3 regions of the Bacillus sp. C1 genome follow, and region 2 is predicted to be linked to each of the others. Evidence: riboswitches for the same ligand, from Rfam matches in the RefSeq annotation. Region 2 holds a riboswitch; each other region holds the start of a gene.
The links. A riboswitch is a leader RNA that binds a small molecule or an ion and turns the genes downstream of it on or off. The one in region 2 is predicted to bind S-adenosylmethionine.

Region 1 (6,474 bases), on a different contig from region 2:
GCCGCCATTAATATGTATGGAAGCTGCTAGGTTCTTCCTAACAGCTTACAATCGTTTTATTTTTGCTGCTCGCCAAGAAATTTAGCAATCTGCTCAAACTCTCTCTTTATTTCATTTTGATACATATCCACCTTTTTAAAATCCATCGCAGCAATATAAATTCGTTCTAATTTATCTCGCACTGCTTTTGCCTCCGCTAAGAACGACATAGCTTCATTCATCTTTGCTTTATATCGAATGGAAACATCTCGAATTTCCTTAGCATATTTTTCATCCGTTCCTTTCTTAACAATGAAATTATACATATCAATAATCTCATCACCTTCTCGTTCCGGAAAATATTCATGAGGCGCTGTACTATCAAAGATTGCAAAGCCTAACTCTCTTACAATAATCATATCAAGGCTATTTGGATCAAAACCACAATGATATACTTCAACTTCAAAGCCTTTTTCTTCTGCTGTCGCTCCTATTTTTTTTAACATTGTTGATTTTCCAGTTCCTGGACGCCCTTTTATAAAATAACGATGCGGGATTCCTTCTGTTAAATTTGGAACGAAATCAACCGCACCTTTTGGTGTCGCTGCTCCTAAGAAACGGTGCTTTACAACCGCTTGTTTTCCTTTGCTATCTGCAAATAATTTTTGGATAAGCTGATTTGTTAATTTATCTGCTTTTTGAAAATCCATATTATTAATATAAATTTTTTCCCAATCATCATGTATAACTAATGCCTCTTTGAAACAATTATATGCTGATTGAAATGCTCGGCTTGCTTCTGACATATATCGTTTAATCGTATCTTTACGGTTTCGTAATTTTTCTGAATCCCAAGCCTCTCCTAAATTTACATACTCTTCTACAACTCCAGGTGTTTTAGGCTCAATAACATGTGGTGCTGTTCCATCTACAATTCCTACTTTTAATTTTGGAATAATAACACCGTCGATAGATTTGTTATCAGAAGAACAATGCAAAAGTTCAATATCATAGCCTCTTTCAGTCCACTCACGTCCAATTGCTTTCATTAGCGAAGATTTCCCAGTTCCTGGACCACCCTTCAAAATAAAAAGTCTTTCCAGTCCAATTAAGTTCTCCTCATATAAGCTATAAAAACCTCTAGCAGTATTCCCACCAGCATAATAATTCAAAACTTTTCCTGTCACTGCACTCACTCCTTTGCAGCAATTTGCTTACATAAGCCACCATATGCTGGATCCCTTAGTTGGGTGAATACCTATTTTCATTCTTGCATTAAAAAAGGAAATGAATTACAATTTAAATAACAGAAAATTTCAAATTTTAAAACTGAATAATTTCCTTATCGAGAGAGGCAGAGGGACTGGCCCTTTGAAGCCCAGCAACCTCAGTTTATATAGACTGAATAGGTGCTAAATCCTGCAAAATGCAACGCATTTTGGAAGATAGAAAATGAACTTACATGTAAGTATGCAAAGCCTACCTTTCTTGATTTGAAAGATAGGCTTTTTATATTTCAAAAAAATTATTGGAGGTATTACCAATGAAAGTAATTGATTTATCACAAACATTCGAAAACAATATGTCTCAATTTCCTGGAACACCGCCGATTCATTTAGAATCTATTACAAGTGTTGAAGAGGCTGGATTTCAAGTCACAGATTTTCATTCAATAGTTCACGTTGGTACACATTGTGATGCACCCGCCCATTTTATTTCAGGTGCATCGACAATTGAGCAATTACCACTTAATCAGTTTGTAGGTGAAGCTATTCTCATTGATGTAACACATGTACAAGAACGAAAATTACCTAAAGAAGTATTACATGATGCAGGAATAAAAGAAGGAGATATCGTCATTTTCCATTCTAATCTCTCAAACAAATGGAATACAGCAGCATATGAAAAGGAAGCCTTTTATCTTTCAGAAGAACTTGCTGAAGAATTAGTTAGATTAAAAGTAAAAGCTGTCGGTTTAGATTTCATTTCTCCTGATGAAGTGACAACTGAAACATCACCAATTCATCATATTTTATTAGGAAATAATATTTACTTAATTGAAAACTTAACAAACTTAGCTGCAATTGAAACAAAACGCTTTTTCTTTTCAGCAGCACCACTGAAAATTAAAAATAGTGACGGCGCCTTTGCTAGAGCATTTGCGGTTATTTTCTAATTCACTAAAAAAGCAGAGATCATCATTGACCTCTGCTTCGATATTTTCGGTTTACATTAAGAAAAAGCTTTTCAACACGAGGACGAACCCATGCAAAATAATCCTTATCTTTCTTTTTCGTACAAATGATTTCTTCTCCGTCAACCATCCCGACAAGCTCTAGTTCTAACAGTTGCCTCGTAAATTCTAGAATGTTCACTTCTTCTTTTGGATATTCTTCTTTTAACTTTCCCTCAATTTCTCCCAATAAAAATCCGTCACGCATCATGGCAAGTGCATCAATACAAAGTGGCGGCATTTCATATTTTTCGCCTGTAATTGTATCTTTTACAATATAATTCTTTTGCTCTTTTCGAAATTGAATCGTGTGTAAACATACAGTCGAATTTAATGTTAATTCCATCATACCACCTCTTTCATAATATCTGCATAGAAAAAAGGATGCGTGTGCACCCCTCTTTTTTAATTCACAGAAATCTAATTCATTCTAAACATTCATAGAAATGAAAACTACAAACCGGTACATGAGTAATCAAACTTCATGTCGATATTTTCCTCCATTATAAACTAAGTATTTTAGAAAAAAAAGCATTCTTGATGCTTTTTATAAAATGTTTATATTTACATAACAAGAACACTTTTCTGAAAAATCCGCTTGTCTTTTCATTCTATATAATTGACAAGGATACTGCTAATTTGTCACTATATCATGCTATGCAAAACAGAAAAAGCAAACGAGTTGGGAACCTTTTTTATTTTCGTAACTGCAACTTATATACTTGTAAACAAAGCCGTTATATATTTTATTGTAAAAAAAACCATTTCAAGATACTTATTCTATAGCTCTTGAAACGGTATTTAGAAAAAATGATACTATATAACTTTATCCATGTAATTTAATCTTCATCTTTTACATCCATATCCTCTGGAATTGGTTCATTTAATATTTCTTCTACTAACTGCTTATATTTTTCCATTTGTTCTAAATGCGTATTGAACTGTTCTTTATTCAGCAAATATTGCTCACCATCATACACAGATCGAATTCGTTTTTGTTGAACCAATTCTTCAATATAAGACTCCGGAAGATTTAAATATTCTGCTGCTTCCTTTATTGTTATATACAATTCTTTCATTCCCTTACGATTTTTTACCTCTCCATCATTATAAAAGATTTTTATACATAAAGTGAAACTTTAATCAGTAGGGGTTTTCTTCAACCTCCACTAATTATTAATCTTCACGAATCAGGCTTTTGCGAGGTAAAATAAAAAGATTTTGTGAATACAAACCAAAAAGCAGGTAGATGCATTCCATATATTGTATAATACATAGAGTGGTATAAAAATATAAAATGGCATTTATCCATTTATACAAAGGAGAGTTAACATATGGCTACTCGTCACATCATTACAATGTTAGAACAATCATTACAAGCTGCAACAACAAACACTGCTTCTCAGCTTTCTAAAGAATTGCCAAAAAGAATTATCGAGCAAAAAAAAGTAACAAATGAAAACATGAACTATACTACAATTGGGGACTGGTATCAAAATCATTTCTTATTCCAACAAGATGATTTTCTTTGGGCTAAATATGCTTACTATGATGCGTACTGCGAGGCATTACAAAATCAAGGCCACCTAACTAAACGTGTGCGTCACATATTAGAATCTGTTGCAAGAAAGCATGGCAAACAATACATTGCTTCAATGCAAAATAAGCAATTTCCTAATCATTACACACAAGGAACAGCATAAATTCCCTTTAAAAACAGATGAGTAATAAAAAACATTTACAAATAAATCGTTCACGTCGCCATATTCCCCTCTTTCAAAATACATGTAAAAGACGTGCACTGAAGAAACCGGTGTCATATAAATGAAAAAAAAGCTAGAAAACAAATAAACACCCAGCTACTTTATAAAGACAAGAAAGTAACTGGGTGTTTATCTGTAAAAAACATTTTGTTCTTCCCACGTTTTAAACTTCTCAGCAAGATCCATTATTTCATCATTTGCTTAATAAGTTCTCGGTTACGCTGTTTAAAAACATCATTATGTGAAGAAACCATTCCGTATTCACTCGCCTCTGGCTGAATAAATTGCTTCGCCTTATTTACAGCATTTCCAGCATCTTGGAAAGCGCCTGCAATTAAATGCAATTTCCCTTCATGCTTTAAAATATCTCCAGCAGCATATAATCCTTCTATGGAAGATTCACTACTTGCACTCCCAGAAATAAAATAGTTATCAACGATTTCAACATTTAGTTCACTATTCTCCAATAATGTCATATCACGTTCATATCCATGATTAATAATGACCTCGTCAATCGATAAATGAGAAACTTCACCTGTTTCGTGATTCGTTAACTCAACATATTCAATCGTTTCGTGCTTGTCATCAGCCACTAGCTTTGTAATTGATGTATGAAAGAAACAATCCGCCGAGCTATTCATAAGCTGTGTCACTTGTGCTTCATGACCAGCTAACGCATCTTTTCTATATGTTAAATAAACCTTTTTCGCAATGGGCTCTAATTCATTTGCCCAATCTATCGCAGAGTTTCCCCCACCTGAAATAATTACTGTTTTATCTTTAAAACGCTTCAAAGATTTTACCGTATAATTTAAATTCGATACTTCAAACTTCTCTGCACCTTCAATTGCTAATTTTTGTGGTTTCAATATTCCACTTCCAGTAGCTACAACCACTGTTTTTGAAAAATGCTTTTGACCGGAGAAAGTTGTTAACACAAAAATCCCATCTTCATTCCGAGTAATTGATTCTACCTTTTCATTTAACACTACTTCTGGATGAAATGTTAATCCTTGCTCCACCAGTTGCTCGATTAACCGCGCTCCCGTAACCGGGGGCAGTCCTCCGATATCCCAAATCATTTTTTCAGGATAAACGTGTATCTTTCCACCTAACTGTGACTGAAATTCAATTATCTTCGTTTTCATTTCTCTTAGTCCACTATAAAACGCTGAATAAAGTCCTGCTGGACCACCGCCAATTACGGTCACATCAAATAGCTCTTCTTGATTCATTTGCGTTCACTCCTCGGTCACCAAATTAAATTGATTATCATTCTCAATAAAATATACCTTTTTTTCGTTCTATTTACAATCAAAATTACTATTGACAAGACAAAAAGATAAAATTATATTATTTAAAGAGTTAGTATTGATAATCATTATCAATATGTAAACTATCAACAAAAATGGTGATTTCTAGAAGAATACAATGAATATATAAGCATGAAATATCTATCCTATTAGAAAGCTATATATTACATCCAATTCATACAAAGGAGAAAAAAATGAAAAAATTATTCATTTCACTTTCAGTTTTATTTGTATTCGTTATGAGTGCTTGTAGCAATGGCTCTACAGACAAGAAGAACGACGCAAAAAGTAGCAAGTCAGAAACAATTACATACCAGTCTGAAAATGGTAAAGTTGAAGTTCCTGCAAATCCAAAGCGTGTTGTTGTACTCTCATCATTTGCAGGTAACGTCATGTCTTTAGATGTAAATCTTGTTGGAGTAGACTCATGGTCTAAACAAAACCCACGTTTTGATAGCAAATTAAAAAGCGTTGCTGAAGTATCAGATGAAAATGTTGAAAAAATCGCTGAATTAAATCCAGATTTAATCATCGGTTTATCAAATGTTAAAAATGTTGATAAGTTAAAGAAAATCGCGCCTACTGTAACATTTACATACGGAAAAGTTGATTACTTAACACAACATGTAGAAATTGGTAAATTATTAAATAAAGAAAAAGAAGCACAAACTTGGGTTGACGATTTCAAGAAACGCGCTCAAACAGCAGGAAAAGAAATTAAAGCGAAGATCGGTGAAGATGCAACCGTTTCTGTTATCGAAAACTTCAATAAACAAATTTATGTATACGGCGATAACTGGGGCCGTGGAACAGAAATTCTTTACCAAGAAATGAAATTAAAAATGCCTGAAAAAGTAAAAGAAAAAGCATTAAAAGATGGTTACTATGCATTATCTACTGAGGTGTTACCTGAGTTTGCTGGAGATTACTTAATCGTAAGTAAAAACAAAGATACTGATAACTCATTCCAAGAGACAGAGTCATACAAAAACATTCCAGCAGTAAAAAATAATCGTGCATTTGAAGCAAACATGATGGAATTCTACTTTAATGATCCACTTACATTAGATTTCCAATTAGACTTCTTCAAAAAGAGCTTTCTTGGCCAATAATACAACAGTGAGGAATTCTTAATTTAAGAATTCCTCTTCCTTTATTCTATGAAAAGAAATGATGTGAATCTGAT
Region 2 (6,474 bases):
GAATTCTTTATTCTTTTGTAAAATAATTGCTTGATTATGCTTCCATTCTTTTAATGTAAATGGTCCGTTTGTAATTAATTCTTTTGGATCTGTTTTTAATTTATTTTTATCATCAATTGATTTTTTCGAAAGCGGAATAAATAATGAACTTGCCAGTTTTTGTTTTATAGAAGCGACTGGATGCTCAAGCGCCACTTTTAATGTTTGAGCGTCTACCGCTTGAATACCAACTTGTCCTTCTTCTCCTTTCCCAGTGTTATATGCTTCTGCTCCTTTAATAAAATACATTTCGGTCGCATTCATAGCCCCTGTTTTCGGGTTTAACAGGCGCTTCCACGCAAATTCAAAATCATTTGCAGTAACAGGGGAACCATCTGACCATTTCATATTTTTCTTTAAATGGATTGTATATTCAGTTCCATCTGCGGTTACTTCCTCTTTTTCAGCTAATTCATTTTCTATTTTTCCATCACTATTTTTTTTATATAGGCTTGAAAATAAATGATCAATTACGTAACCAGATGTACTATCTGTTGCGATCGCTGCGTCCAATGTATAAGGATCACTACTAATATTCGTTACGAAACGATCTCCCTTACCAGCACTTGCTTTCGATGCTTCTTTCTTACCGCAACCGACAGAAGCAATCGCTAACACTGTTATAATGGCAAAAAGTAAAAACTTCTTCATCCTGCATTCTCCCCTAACCTGAAATTTTTGGTGTAGATTGTAATAATGTTTTTGTATAAGAATGTTGTGGGTTACGGAATACTTCGTCCGTATCGCCAAATTCAACAAGTTCTCCTTTGTATAAGACCGCTACTTTCTCACATAAATAATGAACCATCGGTAAATCGTGAGCGATGAATAAATATGTATAGCCTTGTTGTTTTTGAATTTGTTGCAGTAAATGAACAATTTGAATTTGTAAAGATACATCCAATGCTGAAATTGGCTCATCTAGTATTAACACTTCAGGTTCACATAATAGCGCCCTTGCGATTGCAATACGTTGACGTTGTCCACCGCTGAATTCATGTGGATAACGATCAATATATCGTCTATCTAATCCAACACGCTCTAATGCTTCACCAGCAACTTTATCTTTTTCTTTCTTATCGCCTAATCCAAATGAAATGTAGCCTTCTGTAACACTATCCCTAACTTTCCAGCGTGGGTTTAAAGCCGCGGTAGAATCTTGAAAAATAAATTGTACCTTTTGTAAAAAATTACGTTTTCCCTTTGATTTGAGCGTATGAACAACTTTGCCATTATACTCAATCTCTCCAGACGAAGGTTTTTCAATTCCAGCGATTAGCTTTCCAAGTGTTGTTTTTCCTGAACCACTTTCACCTATAATCCCAAGCGTTGTACCTTTTTGTATTGATAGCGAGATATCCTTTAAAGCGGTGATTTCCCTGTCTTTATCTCCATATGTTTTCGTTACTTGTTGCACTGTAATGAAATCCGTTGTCATGAGACGTTCACCTTCTCTTTTGATTTACCTTTGCTTTGTTCAGTCATATGCTTCCAGCAATACGAAACGTGCTGCGGTGAAGATGCGGTCTCTCCTGGGAAACGATCGATACACTCCTTCATCGCAACCGGGCAACGATTTACAAATGGACATCCAAAACTGTTTAATATTTCAATTGATGGTGTTGTTCCTTCTATTGCCCGAAGCACCTTTTCTGAATCGTCCATATTTGGAATGGCTTGTAATAAACTTTTCGTATAAGGGTGCTGTGGTGATTCAATTACTTCTTGAATCGCACCTTTTTCAACAACACGCCCTCCATACATTACAACAACTAGGTCCGCCACCTCGCGTACGAGAGCAAGGTCATGAGTAATTAATAAAATGCTAGTTTGCTGCTTTTCTTTTCGTTCTTTTAATAAACCCATAATTTGTTTTTGAATCGTTACGTCTAGTGCAGTGGTCGGTTCATCTGCAATAACAAGCTTTGGATGACAAGCAAAAGCAATTGCTAAACAAATACGTTGTCTCATTCCTCCGCTTAGCTGATGCGGGTATTGCTCAAATCGTTTTTCAGGTTCATGTATTCCTAAATCACTTAACAATCCAATCGCAATTTTTTTTGCCTCATTCTTTGATTTCTTTTCATGTTGCAAAATCACTTCCGTAATTTGTCTTCCAACTTTCATCGTTGGATTTAAAGATGAAAGTGGATCCTGAAATATAAATGAAATATCTTTCCCTCGAATTTTATTCCACTCGGATTCTTGCAAACTCGTTAGTTCACCCGCTTGAAAGGAGATTTTCCCTTCATCAATATGAATTGAATCTTGATTTAATCCGATAATGGACTGTGCCGTTACACTTTTCCCTGAACCACTTTCTCCAACGAGTGCAACAATTTCACCTTGCTCAATAGAGAAGGAAACATGTTTTACAATCGCCTGCTTATCATTCTCTTTCTCAACGGCTAACGTTACGTTTTCTAAAGATAAGAGCTGTTCCATGTTTTTTCCCCTTTCGATTTTGCTTCACAATTTTTGGATCAATCGCATCTTGTAAACCATCACCAATCGCATTAAATGCAAACATAATTAACGCAATCATTAATGCTGGAAAAAAGAGTTGCCACCATTCTCCGCTTAACAACGTTCCTAGTGCATCGTTCGTCATCGTTCCCCAGCTTGCCGCTGGAGATTGGATTCCAAGTCCTATGAAACTAAGAAATGATTCTGAGAAAATAGCAGCTGGAATTGTAAATGATAAATTTACGATAATAATTCCTGTTAAGTTTGGAATTAAGTGCTGATAGATAATTTTCATATGCGATGTACCTAATCGTTCAGCTGCAATTACAAACTCCCTTTGTTTCAACGAAAGCACTTGCGCACGAATCAGTCGTGCCATTCCAATCCATCCCGTTAATGCAAGAGCTATAATAATTGTAAAAAGTCCAGGTTTCATAACGATTAATAATAAAATAACAATTAACAAATACGGGATACCATATAACACTTCAATTCCTCTTACAATCCATTCATCAATCCACGTTCCAAGACGATTGCGCCCTCTTATATATCCACTAAGACCACCAATTAGTACTCCCATTCCGATATCAAGTACCGCTGCGACCAATCCAACTGTTAATGAAATTTTCCCACCAGCCCAAACACGTGCCCAAATATCTCGGCCTAGGTCATCTGTACCAAACCAATGCTCACTACTAGGCGGCAAGTTTGTTGCTTCTTTTATTTGCTCATTCGCACTAAACGAAGTTAAGCTTTCACCTATAAGCGAAAAAAGAATAATGAAAACTAATATAACTGTTCCAAAAATTGCAATTGGATTTGAAATAAATTTTTGAAATACTTCTTTCTTTCGGCTAATTGTTAGCTGCTTCTGATTTGCTGTTAGTGCTCTCTTCTCTTCACTAGACAAGAGCTGTTCATCAATTTCATATGCACTCATCTAAATCCCCTCCTCACGTAATAGAACGAATGCGTGGATCAATTAAGCGGTGAATCATATCTGTAATAAAGATGCATCCAATTAACAATGCACTGTAGAAAATTGTTGTTCCCATAATGACTGGATAATCTCGATTAAAGATACTCTCTACAAAATATTTTCCTAAACCAGGAATTGAAAAAATTTTTTCAATAACGAAAGTCCCTGTTAATAAGCCCGCCATAAGCGGTCCTACAAATGTAAGTACCGGGACAAGAGCATTTCGAAGTGCATGTCTTACAATAATTTTCCGAATCGGTATTCCTTTCGCTCGTGCTAGCTTAATATAGTCACTTTGCAAAACTTCAATCATATTAGAACGAACAAATCTCGTAATAACAGCGATTGGCCCTAAAGCTAACGCAAATGATGGTAATACAGTATGGGAAAGTGTGCCCCAAGAAGCAACTGGAAGTAATTCCAATTGAATAGCAAACAATTGAATAAATAATGGTGCCAAAATAAAGCTTGGAATTGAGATTCCTAAAATCGCTAATAAGCTGATCCCATAATCAATAATTTTGCCATGATACAGTGCCGCAAATGTCCCAGCAGCAATTCCAACTAATAATGAAATAATAAATGCCTGTAATCCGATAATTGCCGATGGTCCAAATCCTGTCGTAATAATTTCTGATACGCCTTGACCTGTTGATTGAACGGATTCCCCAAAATCAAAATGAATAACCCCATCTAAGTAAGCAACATATTGATTCCATAACGGTTCATCTAGGTGATATTTCGCCCGCATGTTTTGAACAACTTCCTCTGGGAAAATTTTTGCATCTGATGAAAATGGATCACCTGGTATAATATGCATAATTAAAAATGTCACAGTAGTGATAATCCATAACGTAAATACCATAATCGATAATTTTTTTACAACATACACTCTTATAGCCCCCTAAACACATGAATTTACTTTGTTTTATTGCACTATTTATGCCTATTCCTTCTTTCCTCCTTTTCCTAACGTAAAAAAGCCTTGATCTCAAAAAATAAGATCAAGGCTTAATACATCTATGCCCATCACTTATCTTTCAAGCCTTGCTTGCTGGAATTAGCACGGTGTTCATCTTTCAGAACCCGCTGCTGAGGTTTCATAGGGCCAGTCCCTCTACCTCTCTGGATAAGTAAATTGTTATATTATTATTTAGTTTGAATTGTATATTTTGAATTATAATTCCGAAAAAATGGAAAGTCAATCCAAAAGGTCGTTTTTAGAAAAATCAGTTTTTATGGTGGTACTTCATTTTTCACTTTATAATTAAAATAAAAGATTCACCCCGAAAAGGAGATGTACAATGGATCCATTACTTATGGCCGTTATAGGATTACCATTAACAATTGTCATATTAGTCATCATTGGCTTCTACAAATTATTTGTTAAAAAGAAAAGTATCACTTCTTTCTATACCCCATTCGATAACATTACCGGTCAAACAATTTCAGAATTTCACGAGGAACAGAAAATCTTAGTAGCTGAAGATGAAGACGGGGATGGAAAGAAAAAATAACCTTGCACATCGCGAGGTTATTTTTGAAACTCTTGTTGAAAACGTTTATAGTATGTTGAAGCTGTTGAAAAGTGAACTTCTATATCACGAATTAATGACGAATCCTCATCTTTCGCTAACTTCTCTAACTTCTTCATTGCTTGTTCCGTCTCGTTTAAGAAACCGACATACAACTCATGTTCTTGCTCTTTTGACTTAGGTACGCGAATCTCTTTACGCATGTGATCAATATCCTCTAACATGCTTGCCGTTACCTTCTGTACATCTTCTTTAAACTTAGCATGTACTAATGCCTTCCCGCCTTTTTCCTTCGCTTCTTCCCACAATTTTACCGCTTCATTTAACTCTTTATTCATTTTCTCATCGTACTTCTTATGCACATCAAGATATACTTTCATCTCTTCTGTCTGTTCTGCCGATTGTTCTACTTTTTCTTTCGGTTCTTTTGTGTCCTTGTTTCCGTTACATCCTGCTAAAAGAAGCATACTTCCAAGCAAGATAACACCCCACACTTTCTTCATCTCTTACTCTCCTTTTATCCCGCATTAACGGGCAGTAGGACTCCCACCTCAAAGTTCAGCATATACAAAGAAGTTAGATGGGAGATCAACTGCCCGTAAAGGCCCGACTCGTTTAACTAATAATCAGTGGGGGATGAAGCCCCCCACTGATTAAAGTTTCACTTTATCTACCTCTACTACTTATCTCCACTTGTTATTATAACGAGAACCTTTCACACTTTGCACTTATGAGCTTATTTTTATACACATATAACAATTTTTGTCACAGTATCGTCACTTTATACTACTGATATCTCCATAAAGTGAACCTTTCGAAAGCAATAAAAAACCCGGTAATCTACCGGGTTCTTGTAAACGGAAAAATCAAATATGTAGTTTTACCGCTTATTATTTATTAATAGTTGTACGACTGCGTCTATATGCAAAAGCACCACCAGCAAGCATTACAACGCCAAGTAATGTCAGCATATTATCGCTGCTTGAAGCACCTGTTTTAGGAAGAGATTGTGTATTACTTACGACTGGTGTTGTTGTAACTTTTGTTGGTGTTGGCGCTGGTGTCGGTGTAACTTTTGCTGGTTGATTATTTACTTGATTTGGATTTGGCACTTGCGTATTAGGTTTATTGCCTCCATTACCTTTTCCATCATCATTGTTATTTCCACCTGTATTTTTATTATCTTGTTTCTTGCAATCCTTTTGTTCTACTTTCTCTATTGGCACTTGTACAGCAATCGTTTTATCTCCACGTTTTGCTGTAAACTTAACTTTTAAATCTTTTAATTCCTTCGCTGTTTCCCCAACAACTTGGAAGTATAAAGCAGATCCTTCTCCAGCTCCCATTGTTTTAACTGGAATTGTTGCTTTATTTCCATTCCATTTAACATCTAAGTTCATCGTTCCTTTTCCAGTGCCCTCTTGCAAAGAACCATCTTTTAGATAATCTGGAATT
Region 3 (6,474 bases), on a different contig from region 2:
AGAGAAGATGTTAGAACGTGCTTGGGAAGATGCATTAGAAGTATCGAAATCTGCACCAAGTGTGATGAAAAATATTTTGGTTAATCTTAAAGATGGGTTCATTATGACGATGGGAATTTTGCCATCTATTATGTCTGTTGGATTAATTGGTATCTTATTAGCAAAATATACGCCGGTATTTGATTGGGTTAGTTATATTTTTTATCCATTTACATGGTTAATGCAACTTCCAGAGGCCGAACTAGCCGCAAAAGCAGCATCAGTTGGAATTGCTGAGATGTTTTTACCATCATTACTTGTCGTTAGTGCACCGCTTGTAACTAAATTTGTCATTGCAGTTGTATCAGTATCATCTATTTTATTTTTCTCTGCGTCTATCCCCTGTATTTTATCTACAGACATTCCGTTAAAAGTTTCAGAACTTATTATTTTGTATATTCAAAGAACGATTTTAACATTAGTTATTATTACACCAATTGCATATGTATTGCTTTAAAAGGCATAGAGGACTCCTATATGTTAAATAGGTGGGTCCTCTTATTTATTGGAGAAAAGCCTTCATTAGGTAATGTAATAGATAGGGATTGTTTCATATTTAGTGAAGATAAAGAACCTAGCTACTTAAAGTTTCTCTTTATAAAAGGAGTCACTACTGATGCCACTGTCCGCCTCCACCTTGAGAGTGCCAGTGTCCGCCACCTTGAGGATGCCACTGTCCACCATGCCAGTGCCCGCCTTGAGGGTGCCACTGTCCGCCATGCCAATGTCCACCCCCGCCTTGAGGATGCCACTGTCCGCCATGCCACTGTCCACCCCCGCCTTGAGGATGCCAATGTCCGCCATGCCAATGTCCACCCCCGCCTTGAGGATGCCAATGTCCGCCATGCCAATGTCCACCCCCGCCTTGAGGATGCCACTGTCCACCTTGCCAATGTCCACCCCCGCCTTGAGGATGCCACTGTCCACCTTGAGGTCTATCTGTAAAGTAAGTCATTTTTTTTCCTCCTAAAATAAATGATTAAACTAGTTATTAGCGTATGCAGTTTATTCTGTTTGGATATAGGCAAAAGACACATTTTCTATATAAAAGAGGTGTTATTATCTTGTATTACAGAGTTTCGAATCAAAGAGAATGTATTTTTGTAGGAAGATAACGATAATTTTGTATATTGAAATTATTTGTGATGTTAATTATTATATAGCTAGATACAGAGAAAGGGAGATTTGTATATGGAAATAGTAAACAATAGAGCAAGGTTACGATTAATGGATGCAAATGATGTAGAAAAACTGTTTGCAATTGTAGAAGGAAATAAAGAAATATGGGCGTATTTAATAGCTACAATGGATCAGTATGAAGATATGGAAAGGTATGTGCAAACAGCGGTAAAAGGATATAAAGAAGGAACAGACTTGCCATTTGTTGTTATAGATCAACAAACAAATGAAATTATGGGGAGTACACGCTTATATAGTATATCAAAAGAAAATAAAACGGCTGAACTAGGGCAAACGTGGTATCATCCAAGTGTCCAAAGAACAAGTATCAATACAGAATGTAAATTCATGTTATTGCAATATGCGTTTGAAGAATTACAGCTGTTACGCGTACAAATAAAAACTGATTTACGCAATGAAAGGGCGCAACGTGCAATTGAGAGGCTTGGTGTAGTAAAGGAGGGCGTACTGCGAAATGAAAGGAAATTACCGAGTGGTTACGTTAGAGATGCAGTTGTGTATAGCATTATTGCAAGCGAGTGGGCGGATGTGAAAGAACAGTTGCTTCAAAAAATGTGCATGTATAAATAGGAGACGTATATGACAAATATTGAGACTAAGAGATTGAAGATGATTCCTTTTACGTTAAAGCTTGTAGAAGCAACGATGAGAGGGAGGGCAGAACTACAAAAAATAATTTCTTATCAAATATCGTCAGAATGGCCCATGGCTGATTATCAAGAAATTTTACCATGGATTGCGGAAGAATTAAAGAAAAATCCCGAACAAAGCAAGTGGAGTGGACTGATTATTCATATGGAAGATAACATGATTATTGGTGATATGGGATGTAAAGGTTCTCCTGATGCAAATGGAACGGTAGAGATTGGATATAGTATTGTATCAAAGTATCAAGGGTATAGATACGCAACTGAGATGGCACAAGCATTTGTAGAGGGGTTACAGAAGAATGAAGATGTACAAACAATTAAAGCAGATTGTCTAGCGAGTAATATTGCGTCAAAGAGAGTGCTAGAAAAAGCAGGATTTACATGTGTAAGTGAGGAACAACATATAAAATATTGGCTTGTACAGTAAATGGAAAGAGGTATATCCTTGTAAAAGGGAAAAATATACCTCTTTTTCTTACAAAATGATAACTTCTTTTATATACTTTTGTTTCAGCATTCCATTCTATGAAAAAATTCGTTACAATGGAGTTGTATGAGAAACTTATAAAGTATGAACCACAAATAATAGTAAATACAAAAATCCTCTATTTGAATGAAAACCCTTTATCGCACGGATCACTTTTAAGAAAAGTGCCTTCTTTCAAATAAACTCAAATACAATAATTTAAAAGATATTAATTTTTTTATAGAAGTATGGATGATGCACGGAGGCTAGTACAAATGAAACAAAAAAAGAAAAGTAAGAAAAGAAGAGTTTGGCAAGTGTTCTTGCTAATGTTTAGTTCTATCATTTTATTTATAAGTTATGCAGCTTATGATATTTGGAGTAATCGATTTAAAACAGATGAAGTACCTACAGATGCTGCAGTTGTACTAGGAGCAGCTTCTTGGAATGGCAAACCGTCTCCTGTATTTCGCGAACGAATCAATCATGCAATCTCTTTGTATAAAGAGGGAAGTATTAAAAAAATTATTTTTACGGGCGGGACTAAGTTTGAAGCAGAGCTAGAAGAAGCACGTACTGCGAAAGCGTATGCATTAAAGCATAATGTAAAGGCGGAAGATATATTAATTGAAACAGAGTCGCGTTTTACAGAAGATAATTTGAAGAATGCGAAGCAGGTTGGAACTGATAATGGCTTGCGTACATATACAATTGTAAGTGACCCTCTTCATATGAAGCGGGCGATGCGAATTGCGAAGCATATTGGGATGGAGGCATATGCATCACCGACCCCGACATCAGCATATAAAACATTAGACACAGAAATTCCGTTCTTTTTTAAAGAATTATGTTCTTATATTGGGTATGTTGCATCGTTGCCTTTACGTACTTTGAAGGGTGATTAAGAAAGGATAGATTTATTTAAATAGACTAGACTAAGAAGAGGATATTATGTTCAATATGTGAGCATATATCCTTTTCTTATACAAATGTGCTGTTAGTTCAAAATGAAGTGTGGTAATTCGAAATACATTTCGATTATTTATAAAAAAGGTTAATCAAGATTTAACAAATTATAGAAATAAATCGAATGAAAACCTTGTAATTTTATAGGAATAGTGAAACAATAGAAATGCATAATCAAATACAATCTTATCGAGAGAAGTGGAGGGAACGGCCCGATGAAACTTCAGCAACCTGAACGAGAATGAAAAGGTGCTAATTCCGAGTAGATAAGAAGGGAAAGCGATGACAACCTTCTTATATGTAAGGTTGTTTTTTTAGTAGTAGGAATTTGAAGAACAATTTGAAGTTTTTTGCTTCTGGATTACTTAAAGTAAAGGGGATCTTGATATGACATTATCATTTATAGAAACAGAAGAACAAGTTCTCATACTGGAGAAATTAAAGGAGCTAGTTCCTCAATTTGCGGCTAGGGAACAGCAACTGAGCGAACTTGGGGCTTTTCCTTTTGAAAATATTAAAGATTTACAAAATATTGGTTATACAAAGCTAACGTTACCAAAAGATATCGGAGGAAAGGGAATTTCGTTGTATGATTTTGTGTTATTTCAAGAGAAAATTGCCGAGGGAGATGGTGCGACAGCTTTGTCGATCGGTTGGCATCTTGGAATCGTGAAAGAGCTCGCTGAAAATCGGTCTTGGCAACCTGATATGTTTTCTTGGTTTTGTGAAGAAGTACAAAAAGGCGCTCTGTTTAACCGGGCAGCAACAGAACCAAATACAGGGAGTCCGACGCGGGGCGGAAAGCCAGAAACGTTAGCTGTACAAAAAGGTGACAAATGGATTATAAACGGGAGAAAGAATTTTACAACGATGGCACCAATGCTCGATTATTTCATTGTATCTGCTAGCATTGAAGGGCGAGATGAGATAGGTGAATTTGTGGTTTCAAGGAATGAAAAGGGTGTGTCTATTGAGGAGACATGGGATAGTGTAGCGATGCGTGGGACTGCTAGTCATGATCTTGTATTACAAAATGTTGAAATCTCGAATCAATTCTTTACAGATATAAAAGGTTCACAAGCGAAACGAAAAGGAGTTGGATGGTTACTTCATATTCCAGCATGCTATTTAGGAATCGCACAAGCTGCAAGGAATTATGCGATTCATTTCGCAAAATCATATCAACCGAATAGTCTCAATCATCCTATTAGCTTACTTCCGAATATCCGCAGATTAGTAGGAGAATTAGAGTTAGAACTCATACAAGCTCGTACCTTTTTATACCAAATTGCGAAAAAATATGATGTGGTAGAAGAGAAACAATCTTTACAAGCAGAATTAGCAGCAGCGAAATATATCGCGACGAATGCGGCGATATCGGTTGTGGATAAAGCGATGCGAATTGTAGGGGCGAAAAGTTTATCTGAAAAGAATCCATTGCATCGATATTATTTACATGTTCGCGCTGGATTACACAATCCGCCGATGGATGATGTCACACTCTCATTACTAGCAGATGATGCCTTTCAATCGACAGAAAAGGTGTGATATAGACAATTGAAGAGTGAAAAGATATTTTAAACGGGATCGAGTTGTAAAAATGAAATGACCTTTGTAGAGAAACTACTTTTGAATATGTATGAACTGTTTCCTATGAAATGGATAGTTTAATAAAAGATCTTTAAAAAATATACACTTAAAAAATGGTTCTGGTATTGTACTGGATCCATTTTTTTGTGTCTATTGATTAACGCTCATAATTATAATCTTCTATTACTTCCTCAAGAGATTGGAACGTTTGACAACACGTATAGTCTATTCCATATCATTGCATATGAAAAAGGTGAAGTTCTATATCTTTAGGTGCATATTCATAGAATCAAATTTCAATAAACTTCATACCAAAGTCCTACTGTGTATTAATTTATACGTCTTTCATCTTAAATAGCTCTCCCCTGAATGATGGATTTTAATCCGGATATCTCTAACATATAATAGTTATTGTAAGGCTTTTACAATTTTAAGGGAGGGAATTGCATGAAGAATTGGGTTCAGTTTAGATTTGCAAGACCAACAGATAAATTTGAAGAAGTTATAAGTTTTTATGAAACAGGATTAGGTTTAAAGCGTATAGGGGAGTTTCAAAATCATGAAGGATACGACGGAGTCATGTTTGGATTACCTGATGAAGAGTATCATTTAGAGTTCACAAGGCATGTTAATGGCAGTCCATGTCCTGCGCCGACAAAAGATAATTTACTAGTTTTTTATATGCCTAATAAAGATGAGATTGAAAAAATAACGAATCGGTTAGATAAAATGGGCTATCATGAAGTTGAACCGGAAAATCCGTATTGGATAGAGAAGGGAACGACGATAGAAGATCCGGATGGTTGGAGAATTGTACTCATGAATGCAGCTGGATAAAACAAGCTGTTTTAGATACTTAATAGAATGTAGCAAACTTACTTAGACATTAATCCCTACAACATTTGTAGGGATTTTTATATAAGGCTTAGTAAGAGAGCTATTACAATATAAAAAGTACTTTGACTAGACGCGAATTTAGTAAGTATGAGATGTGAAGGAGGTATAGGAATATGACATTAAATCATTTTGAGGAATTTTCTCGAAAAGTCGGAAATACACCTCTTATTAAATTAGAGTGCAAAGAAACAAAGAATCTTTCTATCTATGCTAAATGTGAATGGCACAATCCTACAGGGTCGATAAAAGATAGAGCAGCACTTGGAATGATAAATAAATATTTAAAAGAAACGATTAAAAAACAACATATTTTAGAGTATAGTGGTGGAAGTTTAGCAAGGTCAATTGGCTGGATTTGTTATCACTTAGGTATTGAGTGTACTTTAGTTTTAAGTTCTGGATTAGGAAAATCATTATTAAATGAACTCGATAATTATGGCGCAAAAGTTATCTTGGTTGATAAATTAAAGGGATTTTACTCAGTAATAGAGAAGGCGATAGAGATTAGTAAACAAAATCCCGATTACTATTTTCTATTTCAACACTATAATAAAGCTAATCTTTTAAGTCATCTGGAAGGGACAGGTCCAGAAATTATTACACAAATGAAAGGGAAATCTATTAACGCTTGGGTAGCATCCGCTGGGACAGGTGGAACTCTAATGG

Region 1: linked by a shared signal. The riboswitch ahead of ACX5JI_RS16490 (cyclase family protein) and the one ahead of ACX5JI_RS23105 (ABC transporter permease) in region 2 are both predicted to bind S-adenosylmethionine.
Region 3: linked by a shared signal. The riboswitch ahead of ACX5JI_RS19130 (acyl-CoA dehydrogenase family protein) and the one ahead of ACX5JI_RS23105 (ABC transporter permease) in region 2 are both predicted to bind S-adenosylmethionine.

The regions. Positions count from the first base shown of each region.
Region 1 is NZ_JBTMZT010000005.1:72,955-79,428, reverse strand. Features, by position in the region: gene ACX5JI_RS16495 (PRK06851 family protein) at 57-1,166, opposite strand; SAM riboswitch class I at 1,319-1,431, shown strand; gene ACX5JI_RS16490 (cyclase family protein) at 1,523-2,155, shown strand; gene ACX5JI_RS16485 (hypothetical protein) at 2,178-2,558, opposite strand; gene ACX5JI_RS16480 (helix-turn-helix domain-containing protein) at 3,052-3,291, opposite strand; gene ACX5JI_RS16475 (hypothetical protein) at 3,547-3,915, shown strand; gene ACX5JI_RS16470 (NAD(P)/FAD-dependent oxidoreductase) at 4,161-5,210, opposite strand; gene ACX5JI_RS16465 (iron-hydroxamate ABC transporter substrate-binding protein) at 5,483-6,400, shown strand; gene ACX5JI_RS16460 (FecCD family ABC transporter permease) at 6,449-6,474, shown strand, end outside.
Region 2 is NZ_JBTMZT010000014.1:25,274-31,747, reverse strand. Features, by position in the region: gene ACX5JI_RS23125 (peptide ABC transporter substrate-binding protein) at 1-690, opposite strand, end outside; gene ACX5JI_RS23120 (ABC transporter ATP-binding protein) at 704-1,477, opposite strand; gene ACX5JI_RS23115 (ABC transporter ATP-binding protein) at 1,474-2,484, opposite strand; gene ACX5JI_RS23110 (ABC transporter permease) at 2,441-3,445, opposite strand; gene ACX5JI_RS23105 (ABC transporter permease) at 3,459-4,376, opposite strand; SAM riboswitch class I at 4,515-4,620, opposite strand; gene ACX5JI_RS23100 (DUF3951 domain-containing protein) at 4,789-5,001, shown strand; gene ACX5JI_RS23095 (hypothetical protein) at 5,019-5,522, opposite strand; gene ACX5JI_RS23090 (LPXTG cell wall anchor domain-containing protein) at 5,910-6,474, opposite strand, start outside.
Region 3 is NZ_JBTMZT010000008.1:24,269-30,742, forward strand. Features, by position in the region: gene ACX5JI_RS19105 (YjiH family protein) at 1-496, shown strand, start outside; gene ACX5JI_RS19110 (hypothetical protein) at 650-994, opposite strand; gene ACX5JI_RS19115 (GNAT family N-acetyltransferase) at 1,231-1,809, shown strand; gene ACX5JI_RS19120 (GNAT family N-acetyltransferase) at 1,819-2,316, shown strand; gene ACX5JI_RS19125 (YdcF family protein) at 2,631-3,260, shown strand; SAM riboswitch class I at 3,505-3,594, shown strand; gene ACX5JI_RS19130 (acyl-CoA dehydrogenase family protein) at 3,709-4,869, shown strand; gene ACX5JI_RS19135 (VOC family protein) at 5,359-5,748, shown strand; gene ACX5JI_RS19140 (PLP-dependent cysteine synthase family protein) at 5,922-6,474, shown strand, end outside.